Regions from separate parts of the Rahnella selenatireducens genome, predicted to be linked through region 1. Evidence: predicted binding sites of a transcription regulator. Region 1 holds the regulator's gene; each other region holds the start of a gene.
What was found. The regulator PurR, encoded in region 1, represses purine synthesis genes. The targets are predictions, from matches to a motif close to CANGCAAACGTTTGCNTG.
Positions count from the first base shown of each region.

Region 2: the regulator PurR is predicted to act here: its motif matches at 1,935-1,952, upstream of rbsD (D-ribose pyranase).
Region 3: the regulator PurR is predicted to act here: its motif matches at 3,548-3,565, upstream of cvpA (colicin V production protein).

Region 1 is NZ_JBKEZJ010000001.1:1,201-7,443, forward strand. Features, by position in the region: gene ACLBVC_RS00015 (C40 family peptidase) at 1-779, shown strand, start outside; gene cydH (cytochrome bd-I oxidase subunit CydH) at 945-1,034, opposite strand; gene purR (HTH-type transcriptional repressor PurR) at 1,368-2,393, shown strand; gene punR (DNA-binding transcriptional activator PunR) at 2,430-3,335, opposite strand; gene punC (purine nucleoside transporter PunC) at 3,472-4,683, shown strand; gene cfa (cyclopropane fatty acyl phospholipid synthase) at 5,045-6,196, shown strand.
Region 2 is NZ_JBKEZJ010000029.1:4,730-10,972, forward strand. Features, by position in the region: gene rbsA (ribose ABC transporter ATP-binding protein RbsA) at 1-1,495, opposite strand, end outside; gene rbsD (D-ribose pyranase) at 1,503-1,922, opposite strand; gene kup (low affinity potassium transporter Kup) at 2,139-4,007, opposite strand; gene ravA (ATPase RavA) at 4,275-5,783, shown strand; gene viaA (ATPase RavA stimulator ViaA) at 5,786-6,243, shown strand, end outside.
Region 3 is NZ_JBKEZJ010000003.1:160,423-166,665, reverse strand. Features, by position in the region: gene argT (lysine/arginine/ornithine ABC transporter substrate-binding protein ArgT) at 1-329, opposite strand, end outside; gene ACLBVC_RS06610 (UbiX family flavin prenyltransferase) at 652-1,224, opposite strand; gene purF (amidophosphoribosyltransferase) at 1,440-2,957, opposite strand; gene cvpA (colicin V production protein) at 2,988-3,479, opposite strand; gene dedD (cell division protein DedD) at 3,751-4,572, opposite strand; gene folC (bifunctional tetrahydrofolate synthase/dihydrofolate synthase) at 4,562-5,848, opposite strand; gene accD (acetyl-CoA carboxylase, carboxyltransferase subunit beta) at 6,021-6,243, opposite strand, start outside.

The DNA.
Region 1 (6,243 bases):
CGGAAGAACGCCGAAAGCGAAAAACAGCAGCTGCGAAAACCAGCAAGAAAACCAAAGTCGCGCCGGTTTCAGAACCTAAAACTCAGGAAAAAGTTTCGAAGAAGAAAGTAAAAAGCACCGAACTGGTTAAGCGAAAGACGCCTTCTGAAAAAACAGTAAAAACGACGCGGGCCGAGAGTAAAAAAGAAAAGACACTCAAGACAACGCGGGCTGAGAAAAAAGCAGAGAAAGAAACGAAAAACCGTTCTCTCGCCAAAAACAGCAGTGAAAAGGCCAGTAAAAAAGAAGCGTATGGTCGCCACCGCAAAGGCAAAAAGTTACGTGAAGAAGACAGTAAGCCGATAACGCTCAGCGCAACACACAAAAAACGTTATCAGCATGCGCAGCAAACCGCGATGACCAAGCTGATGCACCAGGTCGGCAAACCTTACCGCTGGGGCGGAACGTCACCGAATACAGGTTTCGATTGCAGCGGACTGGTCTACTACGCATACAAAGATTTGATCCGTATTAAAATGCCCCGCACAGCCAATGAAATGTACCACTTGCGCGATGCGGCTCCGGTCAAACGGGGTGAATTAGAATCCGGCGATCTGGTGTTCTTCCGGATTAATAACCGCGGCGCCGCAGACCATGTCGGTGTTTACGTAGGAAACGGGAAGTTTATCCAGTCACCGCGCACCGGCGAAGACATTAAGATCACCTCACTGGGTGACGATTACTGGCAAGATCATTATGTAGGCGCACGACGGGTAATGACCCCTAAGACAATCCGATAATAAACAATTCGTTAAGTCTGAAGTTTCGCTAATCAGCCATTGAATAGCATTTAACGAAGAGTTTCTGCAGGGAAGAGTATCGGCGGAATGGGTGACTGCGTAAAATTGAAAAGGGCGATTCCTGTTATAGGTAATCGCCCTTTTTTATTGCGGCTTTCGCACAAATCAGTTCATCACTGCGGTAAAGCTGAAAGCAATAATCACGAGCAAAGCGCAGACCGTAGTGATCAAAGAAAATTTCAGGTTGCTGTCCATCAAACCCCCTTACGGATCAAATTGTGGCGTTGGTTTAGCCACACTAAATGTGTGCCAACGCATTTTCTCATAATTCGCATTTAAAATCTTGTGCTGAATCACAGTAGGTTCATGACAATTTTACTTCCACTTTCCTGCATTATAAGTGAAAATTGTCGGTTACCACGCCTGTGTGCCGGTCGATTTCACCCGAGAGCATTTCACGCCTTACTCTGAAGAATCCACCCAACGATTTCACTGCCCTTTTCGAAGTCCGCAGTTAAATCCACGCAAGCAAACGATTAACATAATGCTAACGTGCTGAAACACGTGAGCACAGGAGTCATTTTTTACATGGCAACGATTAAAGATGTCGCAAAGCGCGCTGGCGTTTCCACCACAACCGTGTCGCACGTCATCAATAAAACCCGTTTCGTCGCCGAAGAAACCCGAGCCGCGGTTCTCCTTGCAATCAAAGAATTACACTATTCACCCAGCGCTGTGGCACGCAGCCTGAAGGTCAATAACACAAAAACTATCGGTCTGCTGGCAACGTCCAGTGAAGCGCCCTACTTCGCCGAAGTGATTGAGGCCGTGGAAAACAGCTGTTTCTCAAAAGGCTATACGCTGATTTTGTGTAACTCACACAATAATCTGGAGAAGCAACAGGCCTACCTGCAAATGCTGGCGCAAAAACGCGTCGACGGTTTACTGGTGATGTGCGCGGAATATCCGGACGAATTGCTAAATATGCTTGAAGAATACCGTTCCATCCCGATGGTTGTGATGGACTGGGGCGAAGCGCGTAAGAATTTCACCGACAGCATTATCGATAACGCGTTCGAAGGCGGTTATATGGCCGGACGTTATCTGATTGAACGCGGTCATCGCGATATCGGCGTGATCCCGGGACAGCTGGCGCGAAACACCGGCGGCGGCCGTTTTCAGGGCTTTGTGAAAGCACTGACGGAAGCTAATATTCCTCTTCGTGAAGAGTGGGTCGTTCAGGGCGACTTTGAGCCGGAATCGGGCTATCAGGCCATGCATAAAATTCTGATGCAGAAAAACCGTCCGACGGCCGTATTCTGTGGCGGCGACGTAATGGCAATGGGCGCAATTTGTGCCGCCGATGAACTGGGCCTGCGCGTACCGCAGGATATTTCCGTGATTGGCTACGATAACGTGCGTAACGCGCGCTATTTCTCACCGGCGCTGACGACAGTTCATCAGCCAAAAGAACGTCTGGGCGAAATGGCCTTTACCATGCTGCTGGACAGAATTATCAGCAAACGCGAAGAGTCGCAGACCATTGAAGTGCATCCGAAACTGGTTGAGCGCCGTTCTGTGGCCGACGGCCCGTATCGGGATTACCGCCGTTAATTCTCACTCGACGCCTGCGATGCAGGCGTTTTCTTTTCAGCCGCGCAACCATTCCCGGTTCATCGTTTCCGTATCGCCCATGTATTCCAGCAGCCACGCCAGCGAAGGCGACGGATTGCTCTGATCCCACGTCAGGCAGCACGGGCTGTCGGGGAAGATATTTTCCAGCGACAGTACCTGCAATTTCCGCTGTTCAATCCACGGCGTCACGCGGTGAACCGGCATCATCCCCACACATAAACCTTCGTTCAGACATTCCACCGCACACGTCCAGTCGGGAACCACCAGCCGCCGCTGGTTATCCAGCGTCCAGGTATCGCGTTTCGGCAATGTCCGCGATGTATCTTCCAGGCAAAGCGCAGGATAAGGCCGCAACTGATCGTCATTCAGTATTCCCGACGTCTGCGCCAGCGGATGTTGCACGCTAACCACACAATGCCAGTCCATAAAACCCATATCGCGGAAACTGAACCGCCCTCCGACGGGGATCGCCCGCGTCGCACCGATGGCGACATCTGCCCGCCCGTCGACCAGCGCGTCCCAGACACCGTTAAAGACTTCCGAATGAATGATGAGCTCGGTATCGGGGAAATGGCGGTAGAAATCCAGCACCAGCCGCCGTGTCCGCGCAGGTTTAACGATACGGTCGACGGCCACCCGTAATTCTCCGCGCCAGCCGTTTGCGACCTGCTGACACTGGCGACGGGTAGCTATCATTTTTTTTGTCAGAATCCGTGCTTCATCGACAAAAACTTTCCCTGCGGGCGTCAGAACAACGTCACGGTGTCTGCGCTCAAATAAAGGAACGGCCAGCCATTGTTCAAGCTGGCGCACGGTATAACTGATGGCCGACGGCACGCGGTGCAAATCCTGCGCGGCTGCGCTGAAACTGCCTGTTCGGGCGACGGCGTCCACGACTTCAAGTGCATATTCGGACCACATTGTTTAGCCTTCAATATTTTTGATAGCAGAATGCAAATATTAGCGTTTCACAAGCCTGTTATCCAAGCGTTAAACTCCGCATCCGATATGATTTCTGCGTCAATTCATCTGCACTAAATAAATTAAAGAGACAATAATGAAACCCTCACTTGGATTTATGCTCTATCTTGCCGGGCTGAGCATGCTTGGCTTTTTAGCGACCGATATGTACCTTCCGGCCTTCAGCGCGATGCAAACCAGCCTGATGACCAGCCCGGGCATGATCAGCGCCAGCCTGAGCATTTTCCTGGGCGGCTTTGCCATCGGCCAGTTGGTTTGGGGGCCGCTGTCCGACAAGATCGGTCGCAAACCGGTATTGCTGATCGGCTTAGCGCTCTTTGTCGTCGGTTGTCTGGGCGTACTGTGGGTTGAGAATGTCCGTGCCCTGTTGGCGCTACGTTTCCTGCAAGCTGTCGGCGTCTGTGCTGCCGCCGTCACCTGGCAGGCGCTGGTGGTAGATCGCTTTTCTGCCGATGTTGCTAAAAAAACCTTTGCCAGCATCATGCCGCTGGTGGCGCTTTCCCCCGCGCTTGCCCCTCTGCTGGGCGCATGGGTTCTTAATCATTTTGACTGGGAGGCGATTTTCGTTCTGCTGACCGGCGTAGCCGTTATCCTGCTGATCACCACGTTCACTCTGCGCGAAAAGACACCGGAGGTTCATGCCCCTGAAGATAAAGCCGGTTTCGCGAAGCTTCTTGCTTCGCGGGTTTACAGCGGTAATGTGATGATTTATGCCGCCTGCTCTGCTGGCTTTTTCGCGTGGCTGACCGGTTCTCCATTTATTCTCAGCGACATGGGATATTCGCCGGGCGTGATTGGCCTGAGCTATGTTCCTCAGACCATTGCTTTCCTGCTGGGCGGTTTTGGATGTCGCGTACTGATCAGTAAAACGGATGGGAATAAGATCCTGCCGTGGCTGTTGGCGGGTTATGGCGTCAGTGTTGCGGGTCTGTTCGGCGTAGCTATATTTACTGATGCCGGGCTGATGAGCCTGTTAATTCCGTTCTGTATGATGGCTTTGGTGAATGGCGCGATTTATCCCATTGTTGTCGCAAATGCATTAATGCCATTTACTGCTAATACAGGTAAGGCCGCGGCGTTGCAAAATACCCTGCAGTTGGGTTTGTGTTTCCTCGCGAGTCTGCTGGTTTCCGCATTTATTGTGCAACCACTCATGGCGACAGTCACCACGATGCTGTCTACACTACTGTTGGTAGTTTTAGGCCGCTGGCTGTCACTGCGTCAGGAAGAAGGGCAATCCGGTGAACAGGAACCGGAGCAGAAACAGCAAGCAAGGCATGCGAACTGATCGCAATAATGACCTTAAGTAACAATCACTTAATGGACATTTTCATTCGTCGCGATTAACTATTGAGAATGCCTGCCAGCGAGCCTATACTCAACAAAACCCAATAAAATAGCATTTTTACAATACTTTTATTACATACTTAGCGCCGGCGCGAGGGTCGCGTCACACTATTTATTCTGGTTTATTTTTCAAGGATGATTTTCCTGCACGCCATTTGTGTGCGGGTGTTCTTCTAAATTTCCTCTGTAGGTGTCGAATATCGGACGTGGCGCGAGTCGTCTGTTCTCATAAAGACCTGCACAAATTGCCTTTGCTTTTCCCGGCAGGTTAATAAGTCAGAAGAGAAAGTGATGGAGAAGCTATGAGTTCATCGTGTATAGAAGACCAAAGCATTCAGGACAATCAGTGGTATCGGATAGTCAGTGAATTGCTGGCTACGGCAGACATCCAGGTTAACGGTAATCGCCCTTTCGACCTTAAAGTAAAAAACACTGACTTCTTCAAGCGTGTTTTACAGGAAGGTTCTTTGGGTCTGGGTGAAAGCTATATGGATGGTTGGTGGGAATGTGAGCGCCTTGATATATTTTTCCAGCGTGTTCTCCGTGCAGGTTTGGAAAATAAACTCCCCCACCATTTCAAAGATACACTGCGCATCGCAGCTGCACGCCTAACCAATCTGCAATCCCGCAAACGTGCGTGGATCGTTGGGAAAGAACATTACGATTTGGGTAATGATTTATTCACTCTGATGCTCGACCCATATATGCAATATTCCTGTGGCTACTGGAAAGACGCCACGACGCTTGAAGAAGCGCAGGAAGCTAAACTCAAAATGATCTGCGATAAACTGCAACTGAAACCGGGCCAGCGTTTACTCGATATCGGTTGTGGCTGGGGCGGATTGTCTGAGTTTGCAGCCCGCAATTATGGCGTCAGCGTTGTCGGCGTGACAATTTCTGCCGAGCAACAAAAACTGGCTCAGAAACGCTGCGAAGGCCTGGACGTCACCATCTTGCTTCAGGATTACCGCGATCTTAACGATCAGTTCGATCGCGTTGTTTCTGTCGGCATGTTCGAACATGTGGGTCCAAAAAATTATGACACCTACTTTAATGTCGCCAGACGCAATATCAAACCTGACGGCATTTTCCTGCTGCACACCATCGGTTCTAACAAAACAAATCTGAGTGTCGATCCTTGGATCGATAAATACATCTTCCCGAACGGTTGCCTGCCGTCTGTCCAGCAAATTGCTCAAAACAGCGAGTCATTGTTCGTGATGGAAGACTGGCACAATATCGGCGCAGATTATGACCGTACCCTGATGGCCTGGAATGAACGTTTCCAGAAACACTGGCCAGAACTGGCAGAACGTTACGGCGATCGTTTCCACCGGATGTTTACCTACTATCTGAATGCCTGCGCGGGAGCGTTCAGGGCTCGTGACATTCAGCTCTGGCAAGTTGTGTTCAGTCCGGAAGGTGTGGATGGCGGTATGCGCGTCCCGCGTTAACTCGGACAAGTAATGCTGTGCCATAAAAGCAAAAAACCGGACATGAA
Region 2 (6,243 bases), on a different contig from region 1:
TCACGCCGTATTGCTTGCCGACAGCGGCTGCCATCAGCACTTCTTGCGTTGCCTGTTCTATCGGGAATTCACCGCTCAAATGGCCTTCATGCATCACTAAAACCCGGTCGCTCATGCCGATAACTTCCGGCATTTCCGAGGAGACTAAAATGATGCTCAGCCCTTCGCGCTTGAACTGGTTAATAAGCTGGTAAATCTCTTTTTTCGCGCCAACGTCAACGCCTCGCGTCGGTTCGTCGAGGATCAGAACTTTTGGCCGCGTCATTAATCCGCGGGCAATCGCCACTTTTTGCTGATTCCCGCCGGAAAGCAGGCCGATGGTCTGCATCATTGATGGCGTTTTGATATTGAAGAGACGGATGAAATCGCCCACAGCCTGTTGCTCATCGGCATGCTTCAAGCGCCCGCCGCCGTGGCTGAAATAGCGCAACGCGGTCAGTGACATGTTTTCTTTCACCGACATCCCGAGCACCAAACCATCGCGCTTACGGTCTTCGGAAATGTAGACGATGCCGTTTGCCAGCCCGTCCTGCGGAGAATGTGTGACAACCTCGCGGCCATCCAGCGAAACGTAACCACTTTTACGTGGCAACGCGCCGTAGAGAATTTTCATCAGTTCAGTACGGCCCGCGCCCATCAGGCCGGACACGCCGAGGATTTCGCCGCTGTGAAGTTCAAAGCTGACGTTATCTACGCCCGGGCCGCACAAATCACGAACCTGCAAACGCAGCGCGCCGCGTTCGTGGTTTATGCGTGGGTACTGCTCTTCGAGACGACGGCCCACCATCATTTCGATCAACGTATCTTCTTGCAGTTCGCTGACCGGGCGTTCGGCAATAAACTGACCGTCACGGAATACGGTCACGTCATCGCAAATCTCAAAAATCTCTTTCAGGCGGTGGGAGATATACACCACCCCACATCCGGCGGCCTTCAGTTCGCGAATAACGTTAAATAAAGAAGCCGTTTCGGTATCGGTGAGCGCATCCGTCGGCTCATCCATAATGATGACTTTGGATTCAAAGCTCAGCACTTTGGCGATCTCAACCATCTGCTGGTCGCCAATCGATAATTCACCGACGAGCCGGTCGCTTTTGTAACGCAGATTCAGACGCGCCAGAAGTTTATCGGCTTCGGCGTACATCTTCTTCCAGTTGATGCGGCCAAAGCCGTTGACGAACTCACGGCCAAGAAAGATGTTTTCAGCAATAGTCAGCTGTGGGATCAGGTTTAGTTCCTGATGGATGATGCCAATCCCAGCTTCCTGAGAAGCTTTCGGGCCATTGAAGGTAGTTTCCTTTCCAAGAAACTGTACTGAGCCGGCATCTTTCTGGTAGATGCCGGTCAGCACTTTCATCATGGTGGACTTACCCGCGCCGTTTTCTCCCACCAGCGCCATCACACGCCCCGGATAAACGCTGAGCGCCGCGCCGGAAAGTGCTTTGACGCCGGGAAAGGCTTTATCAATCCCTGTCAGTTTCAGCAAAGGTTGCATAAAGGCCTCAGAAGGTTACGCCGGCACACAGAATAACGTTCGCGTAAGGCGAACATTCCCCGCTGCGGATCACAGCCCGACTTTTTTCGCTTTGCGCTTTGAATGCCTCATGACTGACGTAATCCAAAGCAATGGTGTTTCCCTGGTGTTGTTCGAGTTGTGTCAATTGGGCGAGCAACGCTTCATGGAGTTGAGGATTTTTAGTGAGGATTTCCTCGGCGAGGATAGCCCGCTCAACCTGCATCTCGTGTGTCACTACCTCAAAGACTTGTAAAAAGGTGGGGACTCCCTGGGTTAGCGCCAGATCGATGCGTTGGCAAGCTGCTGGCACCGGAAGACCGGCATCGCCAATAACCAGCTGATCGGTATGACCTAACCGGGCAATAACATTCGAGATTTCGGCATTTAATAGCGGTGACTTCTTCATTGTTAACTCCTACAGCGAAACGTTTCGCTCACCGATGAGTTTATGAGACTCGCAGAACTTGGCAATGAAGATGTGATGGAATTGTGATCAGCGTCGAAACGTTTCGCTGAACAATTCAGAAAACGCAGAGCAATTTGAGTTAGCGTTTAATTAGAGGGAGAAGGCAGAAATAAAACAGGGCACCCGAAGGTGCCCTGTTCACAACAGAATGGGAAATCAGATTTCCACCTGCGTACCGAGTTCGATCACACGGTTCGGGGGGATCTCAAACTGGTCCGGCGCGCGCAGGGCGTTTCGGCTGAGCGCCATAAACAGTTTGCCGCGGAAATACAGATACCACGGACGCTTGGTAAGGATCAGCGATTCGTGCGACATAAAGAACGACGTTTCCATCATCCGGCACGGCAGTCCCTCCAGACCACAGCGGTGGAAGACTTCTTCCACATTCGGCGTTTCTTTAAATCCGTAACTCGCGACCACGCGCCAGAATGTCGGCGAAAGCTGCTCAATGGTGACACGCCGTACGTTATGCACATAAGGCGCATCTTCTGTTCGCAATGTCAGCAGGACAACACGCTCGTGCAACACTTTGTTGTGTTTGAGGTTATGCAGCAGCGCAAACGGGATCACGTTGATGGCGCGCGACATATAAACCGCAGTCCCCGGAACACGAACCGGCGGTGATTTTTCCAGTGAAGCAATCATCGCTTCGAGAGAATTCCCGTGCTCGTTCATGCGGCGCATGAGACGGAAGCGCTCGCTTTTCCAGGTCGTCATGACGATGAACATGCACAGACCCAGCGTCAGTGGCAGCCAGCCACCGGAGAACAGTTTAGTGGCGTTCGCAGCGAACAGCGGTATATCCATGAACAGCAGAGCAATCAGTAAAAGACCGACCAGGAACGGTTTCCAGTGCCAGTTTTTAAGCGCCACCGTGCAGGAAAGAATGCTGGTCAGCACCATGGTGCCGGTGACGGCAATACCATAAGCCGCCGCCAGATTACTCGAATGCTCGAAGCTGGCAATCACGATAACTACCGCGAAATACAGCAGCCAGTTAATCGCAGGGATGTAGATCTGACCCGCTTCCATTTCTGAGGTGTGGATAATGCGCATCGGCGGTAAATAGCCCAAACGCACAGCCTGGCGGGTCAGGGAGAACACACCGGAGATAACGGCCTGAGACGCGATGATGGTTGCCAGCGTCGCCAGAATCAGTAACGGAATCAGCGCCCAGTCAGGTGCCAGCAGGAAGAACGGGTTTTTGATCGACTCCGGGTTTTTCAGCAGCAACGCTCCCTGACCGAAGTAATTCAGCACCAGAGAAGGTAATACAACGGTAAACCAGGCCAGACGGATTGGGAATTTCCCGAAGTGCCCCATATCGGCATACAACGCTTCTACCCCTGTAATCGACAGAACGACCGCGCCGAGCGCCAGGAAGGAGAAGGATTTATGCTCAATAAAGAAATTAACCGCCCACATCGGGTTCATAGCGCGCAGCACTTCAGGGTTCTGCATGATGCTATTCACACCAAGAACCGCCAGCGAAAGGAACCACAGCAACATTACCGGCGCAAAGAGTTTGCCCACAATGCCGGTACCGTGCTTTTGAATAATGAAGAGCAACGTCAGGACAGTAATTGAAAGAGGGACGATATAAGGATCAAGGGCAGGCGCGGCAATTTCCAGACCTTCCATCGCGGAAAGCACTGAGATAGCCGGCGTGATAACCACTTCGCCGTAGAAGAAGCTGCCACCAATCAGACCGAGGATCACCAGAACGGCTGTGGTACGTGCCGACGTATTTCTGCCAGCCAGAGACATCAGCGTAAGAATACCGCCTTCACCTGCGTTGTCTGCCCGCATCACGTAAGTGAGGTATTTGAGCGAAACAATGAGGATTAACATCCAGAAAATCAGGGAGAGAAAACCAAAAACGACGCTGGGTTCAACGTTGAAACCATAGTGACCAGAAAAGCACTCTCTTAAGGTATAGAGAGGACTGGTACCAATGTCGCCATAGACCACACCAATGGCGGCCAGGGTTACTGCTGGGAGTGACCGTTTATGTTCAGTGCTCATATTTTATTTCTTTTTTGCTCGAACATCCGTAAGCGATGCGTGCGCTCAATCTTATGATGCCCACTAAAAGGCGCACAGTATGCACGAATTAATCAGATTGCCTACCCTTAAATGTGCAGCGAAACCGCCGTTAAGATGAACGCGGTCACAATTCTGATAATAGAAAATTTTTAGTAATCAACAAGCTATAACGATAAAAATAAACGTGGCATATCGTCATAAGCCAGTACACTATTCAACAACTAAATGGAAACCGGAAGAGACAGTATGGCGCAATCTCCCCTTCTGGCAGAACGGATAGCCCGTCTTGCTAACGCATTAGAACATGGTCTGTATGAGAGGCAAGATGCCATACGCCTTTGCCTGCTGGCAGCCTTATGCGGAGAGAGCGTTTTTCTGCTCGGTCCGCCCGGCATCGCGAAAAGCCTGATAGCCCGTCGCCTGAAATTTGCCTTCCGCCATGCGCGCGCTTTTGAATATCTGATGACACGCTTTTCTACTCCGGAAGAAGTCTTTGGTCCGCTGTCGATTCAGGCCCTGAAAGATGAAGGCCGCTATCTGCGTCTGACCGAAGGTTACCTGCCGGAAGCGGAAATTGTCTTCCTTGATGAAATCTGGAAAGCGGGTCCCGCCATCCTTAATACCTTGCTGACGGCCATCAACGAACGCCGGTTTCGTAATGGCGAGCGCGAAGAGCCGATTCCGATGCGTTTGCTGGTCAGCGCTTCCAATGAATTGCCCGAAGCCGATGGCGGTTTGGAAGCATTGTATGACCGCATGCTGATTCGCCTGTGGCTGGATAAAGTGCAGGATAAGCAGAACTTTCGCTTACTGCTGACCAGCCGCAACAATGAAAGCACCAATCCGGTGGCGGAATCCCTGAGTATCAGCGACGAAGAATACCAACAATGGCAGCCTGAGATCGATAAAGTCAATCTTTCAGACAGTTGCTTCGAACTGGTGTTTCAGCTTCGCCAGCGCCTTGATGCGCTCGATACCGCGCCTTATGTTTCCGACCGTCGCTGGAAAAAAGCACTCCGTCTGTTGCAGGCCTGCGCTTTCTTCAGCGGCCGGAATACGATCACTCCGATCGATCTGATTTTGCTGAAAGATTGTCTGTGGCATGACCTGAACACCTATCAGTTACTGCAAACCCAAATTGAGCAACTGATCACCGAACAGGCTTATCAGCAACAAACTTTGCTGATGAAAATTCAGCAACTCAATCAGCAATGGATGCAATATCAGCAGCAACAAAGCTCACGCCAGTCGATTAAACTGAGCAAAAAAGCCGGTATTTTCAGCCGCAAACCCCAATACAGCCTGCCGGAGACACTCGTTGCCAGCGGCGTAACGCTGTTGCTGCAAACGCCGTTGCATCTGCACGAGATTAAAGTCACGCATCTGCTTTTTGAACGCAGCGTTCTCGTAGAGTGGATTAATAAAGGTGGCGTTCTGAAAGCCAAGCTTAACGGAATTGGTTTTGTTCAAACGGTTGATGCGGAAATCGATGATAAGCAGCAATTGCTGGTGCTGGACGTCAGCCGTCAAAGCACGCCACTGACGCTACCGGGCAATGAACACATCGCGGTGCCGGACGAAATGAAAACGACGCTGAATGACCTCACGGCAAAACTCGCCCAGCAAAGACATGAGTTCAGCCAGCAGCAGAACTGCCTGTTTGTTCCCGCTGCGTGGATGGCAAAGATCGAAGCCAGCCTGTTGCAGGTTTCTGAACAGTTACGCCTCCAGCAACAAACCTTCAGCGGCCACTGATCGTGTTTACCCTGGAATCACTGGATCTTCTGCTGGCCATCAGCGAAGGAGAACTGATCGAGGAACTGATCGTCGGCTTACTGGCCGCGCCAGCCCTGGCAGTTTTCTTCGAGAAGTTTCCGCGGCTGAAACGTGCGCTGACCCGGGATCTTCCTGAGTGGAAATTGCGCCTGCGCCAGAGGATCCACGAAACCCCAGTACCTCCGGATCTGGCAAAAGAGTTTTATCTCTATCAGCATTGTCAGCAAACTGATGCCGTGACGTTTCAGTCAGAGCTGAACTCCCTGCTTGATGAGCTGGCGCGTCTGAATTCCCCTTTTGCGACCGAAGCCCGTACCTTACGGGACAATAATGAAACCTCACGCACGGCGCAAACCGGTAACAGCTTTCAGACCTTATTCCTCCAGCGCTGGCGCCTGAACCTGACATTCCAGACGGTGAACGTTCATCATCAGTTGCT
Region 3 (6,243 bases), on a different contig from region 1:
TACAGTTTTTCGGTGAAATCAATTTCCTGCTGACGTTTTTCAGTGATCGACAGGGAAGAGATAATCGCATCAATTTTCTTCGCTTTCAGAGAAGGGATCAGCGCATCAAAGTCACTTTCAACGTAAGTACATTTGATAGCCGCACGTTTACACATCTCGTTAGCCAGGTCGATATCAAAACCTACCAGCTTGCCGCTGGAGTCTTTTGATTCAAATGGGGCGTAAGTCGGATCAGTACCGATATTAATTGCTTTAGGCGCGGCAGCAAATGCACTACCTGCACTGGCTAAGACCAGAACCAGCGGAAGAACCTTGAACAACTTTTTCATACATTAGCCTCAGTGATTATTCATCTGTTGTGGTTGTGTGTGCGTGAATGAACGTCTTTTTATAGTTTGCTGAACGGCGCAAATGGCTTTTTGCCAGGTTTTCTCATGCACGTTCCGTGCCGTTTCTCCGTAAGGTGATTTTCATCTCATGAAGAACGAAAACCGTTCAAAAAAGCATCGGGATAATGAAAGTTTTCAAAGGTCTGAAGGAAGGATAGCTGAAGCGCCCGCGAACACTGCACCTTAATGAATCAAATTGTGATCATTGTTGGTGCAATGTAACGGTATTGCGCAAAAGAGGTGCGTAACGCGGTGAGAAAGTTTAGTGACTGCCCTGCCATCGAACAAATAAGTCTTCCGGAAGCTCGATATCAAACTGGTCGATCACCCGGTTGACGGTCTGATCGATGATAGCTTCCACGGTTGCCGGCCGATGATAAAACGCCGGTACCGGCGGCATAATAATCGCGCCCAGTTCGGCGGCTTGTGTCATCAGCCGTAAGTGCCCCAGATGCAGCGGTGTTTCACGCACGCAAAGTACCAGACGACGCCTTTCCTTGAGCACAACATCCGCCGCGCGCGTCAGTAAACCGTCGGTATAACTGTTCACAATGCCGGAGAGGGTTTTGACCGAACAAGGCAAAATCACCATGCCGGTGGTTTTAAATGAGCCGGAGGAAATACTGGCGGCAATATCGCGGGAATCATGCACCACGTCGGCCAGCGCCTGAACATCGCGCAGTGTCAGATCCGTTTCCAGCGTCAGCGTCTGTCGGGCGGCGTTGCTCATCACCAGATGAGTTTCGATATCTGGCACGCTTTGCAGAACCTGCAATAACCGGACGCCATAAATCGCACCGCTGGCGCCGGAAATACCGACAATAAATCGTTTCATAAACACTGCCTCTGAAATTTCGCGCGAAACAATCAATATGAATGAACCCATCAATATGAATCAGTATACACGCCGGAGAATGGGTCTGACTTTGCCGGAATGCAGGGGAATTGGCAACCTTAAGGCGCGGGAATTGGGGCGGGGAAACGGGCGGAGTGAACAATAATAACGCGCCCGCCCGGCCTTTCAGCCTGAGCGGGCGCATTTTAAGGGGTTTAGCCTTCGTTATGCATTTCGAGGTTTTCAGCTTCCTGCTGTCCGCGCAATGCCTGAGCATCATCGTTGCGCAGCGCTTCGAGGTATTCCAGATAGTCCTGGTCAACGTCTTTGGTGACGTAAATACCGTCGAATACCGAACACTCAAATTTCTCGATGTCAGTATTATCTTCTTTCACTGCGGCGATAAGGTCACTCAGATCCTGGAAGATTAACGCATCGGCACCAATGATCTGATTAATTTCGCTGACTTCGCGACCGTGTGCAATCAGTTCATTAGCGCTTGGCATATCGATACCGTAAACGTTCGGGAAACGAATTTCCGGCGCCGCAGAGGCCAGATAAACGCGTCGCGCACCGGCTTCACGCGCCATCTCAACAATCTGCTGAGAGGTGGTGCCGCGCACGATGGAGTCATCGACCAGCAGAACGTTTTTATCACGGAACTCAGCGCGGTTAGCGTTCAGTTTACGACGTACAGATTTACGGCGTTCCTGCTGTCCCGGCATGATAAAGGTACGGCCTACATAGCGGTTTTTCACAAAACCCTGACGGTACGGTTTATCCAGAATACGCGCGATTTCCAGCGCGATATCGCAGGAGGTTTCCGGGATCGGAATAACCACATCGATATCCAGATCTTCCCATTCGCGGGCAATTTTCGCGCCCAGCTTTTCACCCATACGAACACGGGCGCTGTAGACGGAAATTTTGTCGATGAATGAGTCAGGGCGTGCGAAATACACGTACTCGAACAAGCATGGGTTGTACTGCGGATCCTCAGCACACATGCGGGTAAACAGCTGGCCTTTCTCGGTGATGTACACCGCTTCGCCCGGCGCGACATCACGCAGGAACTCAAAGCCCAGCGTATCAAGCGCCACGCTCTCAGACGCAACCATGTACTCGTTGCGGCCATCTTCCAGCGTACGTTTACCGATAACCAGCGGACGGATACCGTGCGGATCACGGAACGCCAGCATGCCATGGCCGATGATCATCGCCACGCAGGCATAAGCACCACGAATTTTCAGGTTCACGGCAGCCACAGCGGCAAAAATGTTGTCGGCTTCCAGCGGGTAATGCTGGAAACGGTCCAGTTCGCTCGCCAGGATATTGAGCAGAATTTCAGAATCGGAAGTCGTGTTCACATGACGGCGCTGGCCTTCGAACAGGTTGCTTCTCAATTCGTGAGCATTAGTCAGGTTACCGTTGTGGGCGAGTGTGATGCCGAACGGAGAGTTGACGTAGAAAGGTTGAGCTTCTGAGGCACTGGAACTGCCAGCCGTTGGATAGCGAACATGGCCGATACCCATGTTGCCTTGTAAGCGTTGCATATGGCGGGCTTCAAACACATCTTTCACCAGGCCATTGGCTTTCCGTAAACGGAAATTGTTATTGGCATCGATGGTGGTGATGCCAGCAGCATCCTGCCCACGGTGTTGTAACACCGTTAACGCGTCATAAATCGACTGGTTTACCGGCATGAAACCGGCGATACCGACAATACCGCACATGTTGTCTTTTCCTCTTCAGCGCTGCCAGAACTAAATATGTTTTGGCAAGAAACTCGACGTGCTCTGCAGGTAGTCAAAGAACCACCTGATGATATAACTGAACTGTGGGATCAACTGGGATTGTTTCCAGTCGTCACTTTGCGAAAAACTGGTGAAGGTATCCAGGAAGAACAGCATCGCGGAGACGATAAGTACACCGCGCAGTGCGCCGAAACACACACCTAACACCCTGTCAGTGCCGGACAACCCGGTTTTTTCAACCAGTGAACTGATCACATAGTTGACAATTGCACCTACGATCAACGTCGCGATGAACAAGATGGCAATTGCGATCCCGTTTCGAACTAACTCATCTTCGAAACGCGTGAAGTAGATGGCGAGATACGGGTAATAATGACTGGCTACAAAGAAGGCGCAAGCCCAGGTAACCAGTGATAAAGCCTCGCGAACAAAGCCACGGATTAAACTGACTAAAGCAGAAAATCCGATAACCGCAATGATGACGTAATCAATCCAGACCATTAACAATTCCAGTGTCTAATCTAGTCGCGTCTACCCCGGCATCCAAATCGCTGCGAATTCTAACAGAAAAAGAAAACGTTTGCGTAGCGGAAATCAGCCGGTCAGACAAATTAATAATAGCGATTAAAAAAACCTCAACCGCAGCATAAACCTATAAAATCCCAACCCGGCGATCTTATAGAAAAAGGGCACAAATCGCTTGTGCCCTCCCTGGTATTTTTTGTGTTTTTAGTGCCTTCCGGCCTCCCCCTTCGTAGAGGGAGGAGTAAGATCAGTGCGCCGAATAAGCGCGCACCTGTCCGTCTAACCCGCTAAGCTGGTGCAGCTGAGGGAGAGAAGCTTCCAGTTTTTGTTTTGACGCATCCGGGCCCACATAAAGCCGCGTGATTTGCCCCTGCACCGGCGTCGCCGGAACAGAATAAGAACGGAACCCGGAAAGCCGCAGAGTCGCAACAATCTCGGTCGCTTTGGCTGCATTTTTCAATGCGCCGAGCTGCACAACATAAGACTGACCCGCTGGTGCTTTTTCTTCCGGCGCAGGCTTAGGCTGTTCCACCACTTTCGGTTGTTCAACCGGTTTCGGCTGTTCAGCGACGACCTTCGGTTGTTCTGCCAGCTTCGGCTGTTCGACCGGTTTCGGTTTCACCACCGGTTTCGCTTCCGCCAGCGGTTTAGGTTCAGTCACTTTCGGTTTCTGAGGAGCAGGTTTAACCTGAGCCGGTTTAACTGGCGCTGTTTGCACCGGCTTCTTCTGTTCAGGCAGCGTCGTGACCGGCGGTGCTTCGACCGTCGTATTCCCCGGCGCTACGTTGCCATGATTGGCGGCATTAGTATTGGTCGCCGCATTATCGATGTCCTGCGCGCCGTTCATGGCCTGATTTGCGCCTTCCGGCGGCTGAGCAGGCAATGATTGCGTCACAGGTGGGATGGAATCCTGTTCTTCAACATCACCCGGTTTTGGCACCAATGGAATAGACGCAAATTCGTCTTCGTAATGCTTTTTCTTGCCGTCGAGTAAACCGGGCAAAATGATCACGCCCAGCGCCACCAGAATGACCGTCCCGACCAGACGATTTTGAAACTTACTTGCCACTGGTTTTCCCCGTGTCGATAGCATCCATTACGTGAGCTACGGTGTGGAACGAACCGCAGACAATCACAATATCCTGAGGAGCCGCCTCCTGCATAGCCTGTCTCCAGGCAGACTCCACATCATCAAACCGGTGCGCCTGAGGCAGGTGCGAGGCCAGCTCTTCAACGCTGGCGCCACGTGGCCCTTCCAGCGGTGCGCAATACCATTCATCCACCTGAGGCGAAAGACAAGCCAGCGTACCGGCAATATCTTTGTCTTTCAACATTCCCACTACCGCACGCACTTTTCCACCATTACGTGGCTGTTCAGCCAGGCGTCCGGCCAGATAAGCCGCGGCGTGCGGGTTGTGCGCCACATCGAGGATCAGGCGCGGCGATTCACTCACCGTCTGGAAACGGCCCGGCAGTGCAGCATGCTGTAAGCCATTGCGTAACGCCTCTTCAGGAATATCCAGCGTCGAATAATGCAGCGCGGCCAGCGCCGTCGCGGCATTTGGCAACGGGACATTCGGCAGCGGTAATCCGTCCAGTATGGTGACTTCTTCGCCATCCTGCAAAGCCGTCCAGCGCCAATTTCCGGCGTTTGCCGCGAAATTCCAGCTCTCACCCCGGCGGTATAAATCTGCGTGTTTCTCTTTTGCTACATCGGCAATAGATTGCGGCATATCCGGCTCACCGACTACGGCTGGCGTGCCTGAGCGGAAAATACCGGCTTTCTCGCGGCCAATGCTCTCGCGATCGGAGCCCAACCAGTCAGTGTGATCCAGCGCGATGCTGGTAACGACCGATACGTCCGCATCGACAATGTTCGTCGCATCCAGACGTCCGCCCAGCCCGACTTCGAGGATAACAATATCCAGCTTCGCCTGTTTGAACAGCTGCAATGCGGACAGCGTGCCGAACTCGAAATAGGTCAGGGAGATATCACCCCGTCCGGCTTCCAGCAGCGCAAAAGAGGCGCAGTGTGCAGACTCAGGCAACTCTTCGCCCTGAATACGGACACGCTCGGTATAGCGGACAAGGTGCGGGGAACTGTAAACGCCCACACGGTAGCCCGCGGCCATCAGGATGGCTTCCAGCGTCGCACAGGTGGTGCCTTTTCCGTTGGTTCCTGCGACGGTAAAGACGCGTGGCGCAGGTGTCAGTAAATCAAGTTTTGTCGCCACCGCGTTGACCCGGTCAAGGCCAAGCTCGATAGCCTGAGAGTGGAGGTTTTCAAGATAATAAAGCCACGTGGCCAAAGGCGACGTGGCTTGAGGGATAAGTTGATTTTGCATGAGTCCCGTTCAACCTGAGTTAGGTTCACTTCGACACTACATCACCAGACTGTGATAGCAGGCAATGCCCTCTTTGTCAGAACTGACGAAGAGTAAAAGCACAGCCAGGAGGTGCCGGGCGGCATAACACAGGTTACCGCCCGAAAAGCTGACCGGCTTTTACCTCGTCCGATCAGGCATCCTGATGATGGTCAGCGGCAGAACCGTCGACAGCAGAATGGACGTCAGACACATTCGGCTCCGGTTGCCCGGTCAGTTTCGCCAGAACGCTGCCCAGCTTGGCGCGCATGTCCGGACGACGCACGATCATATCAATCGCGCCTTTCTCAATCAGGAATTCACTGCGCTGGAAGCCCGGCGGCAGCTTTTCACGAACAGTCTGCTCGATAACGCGT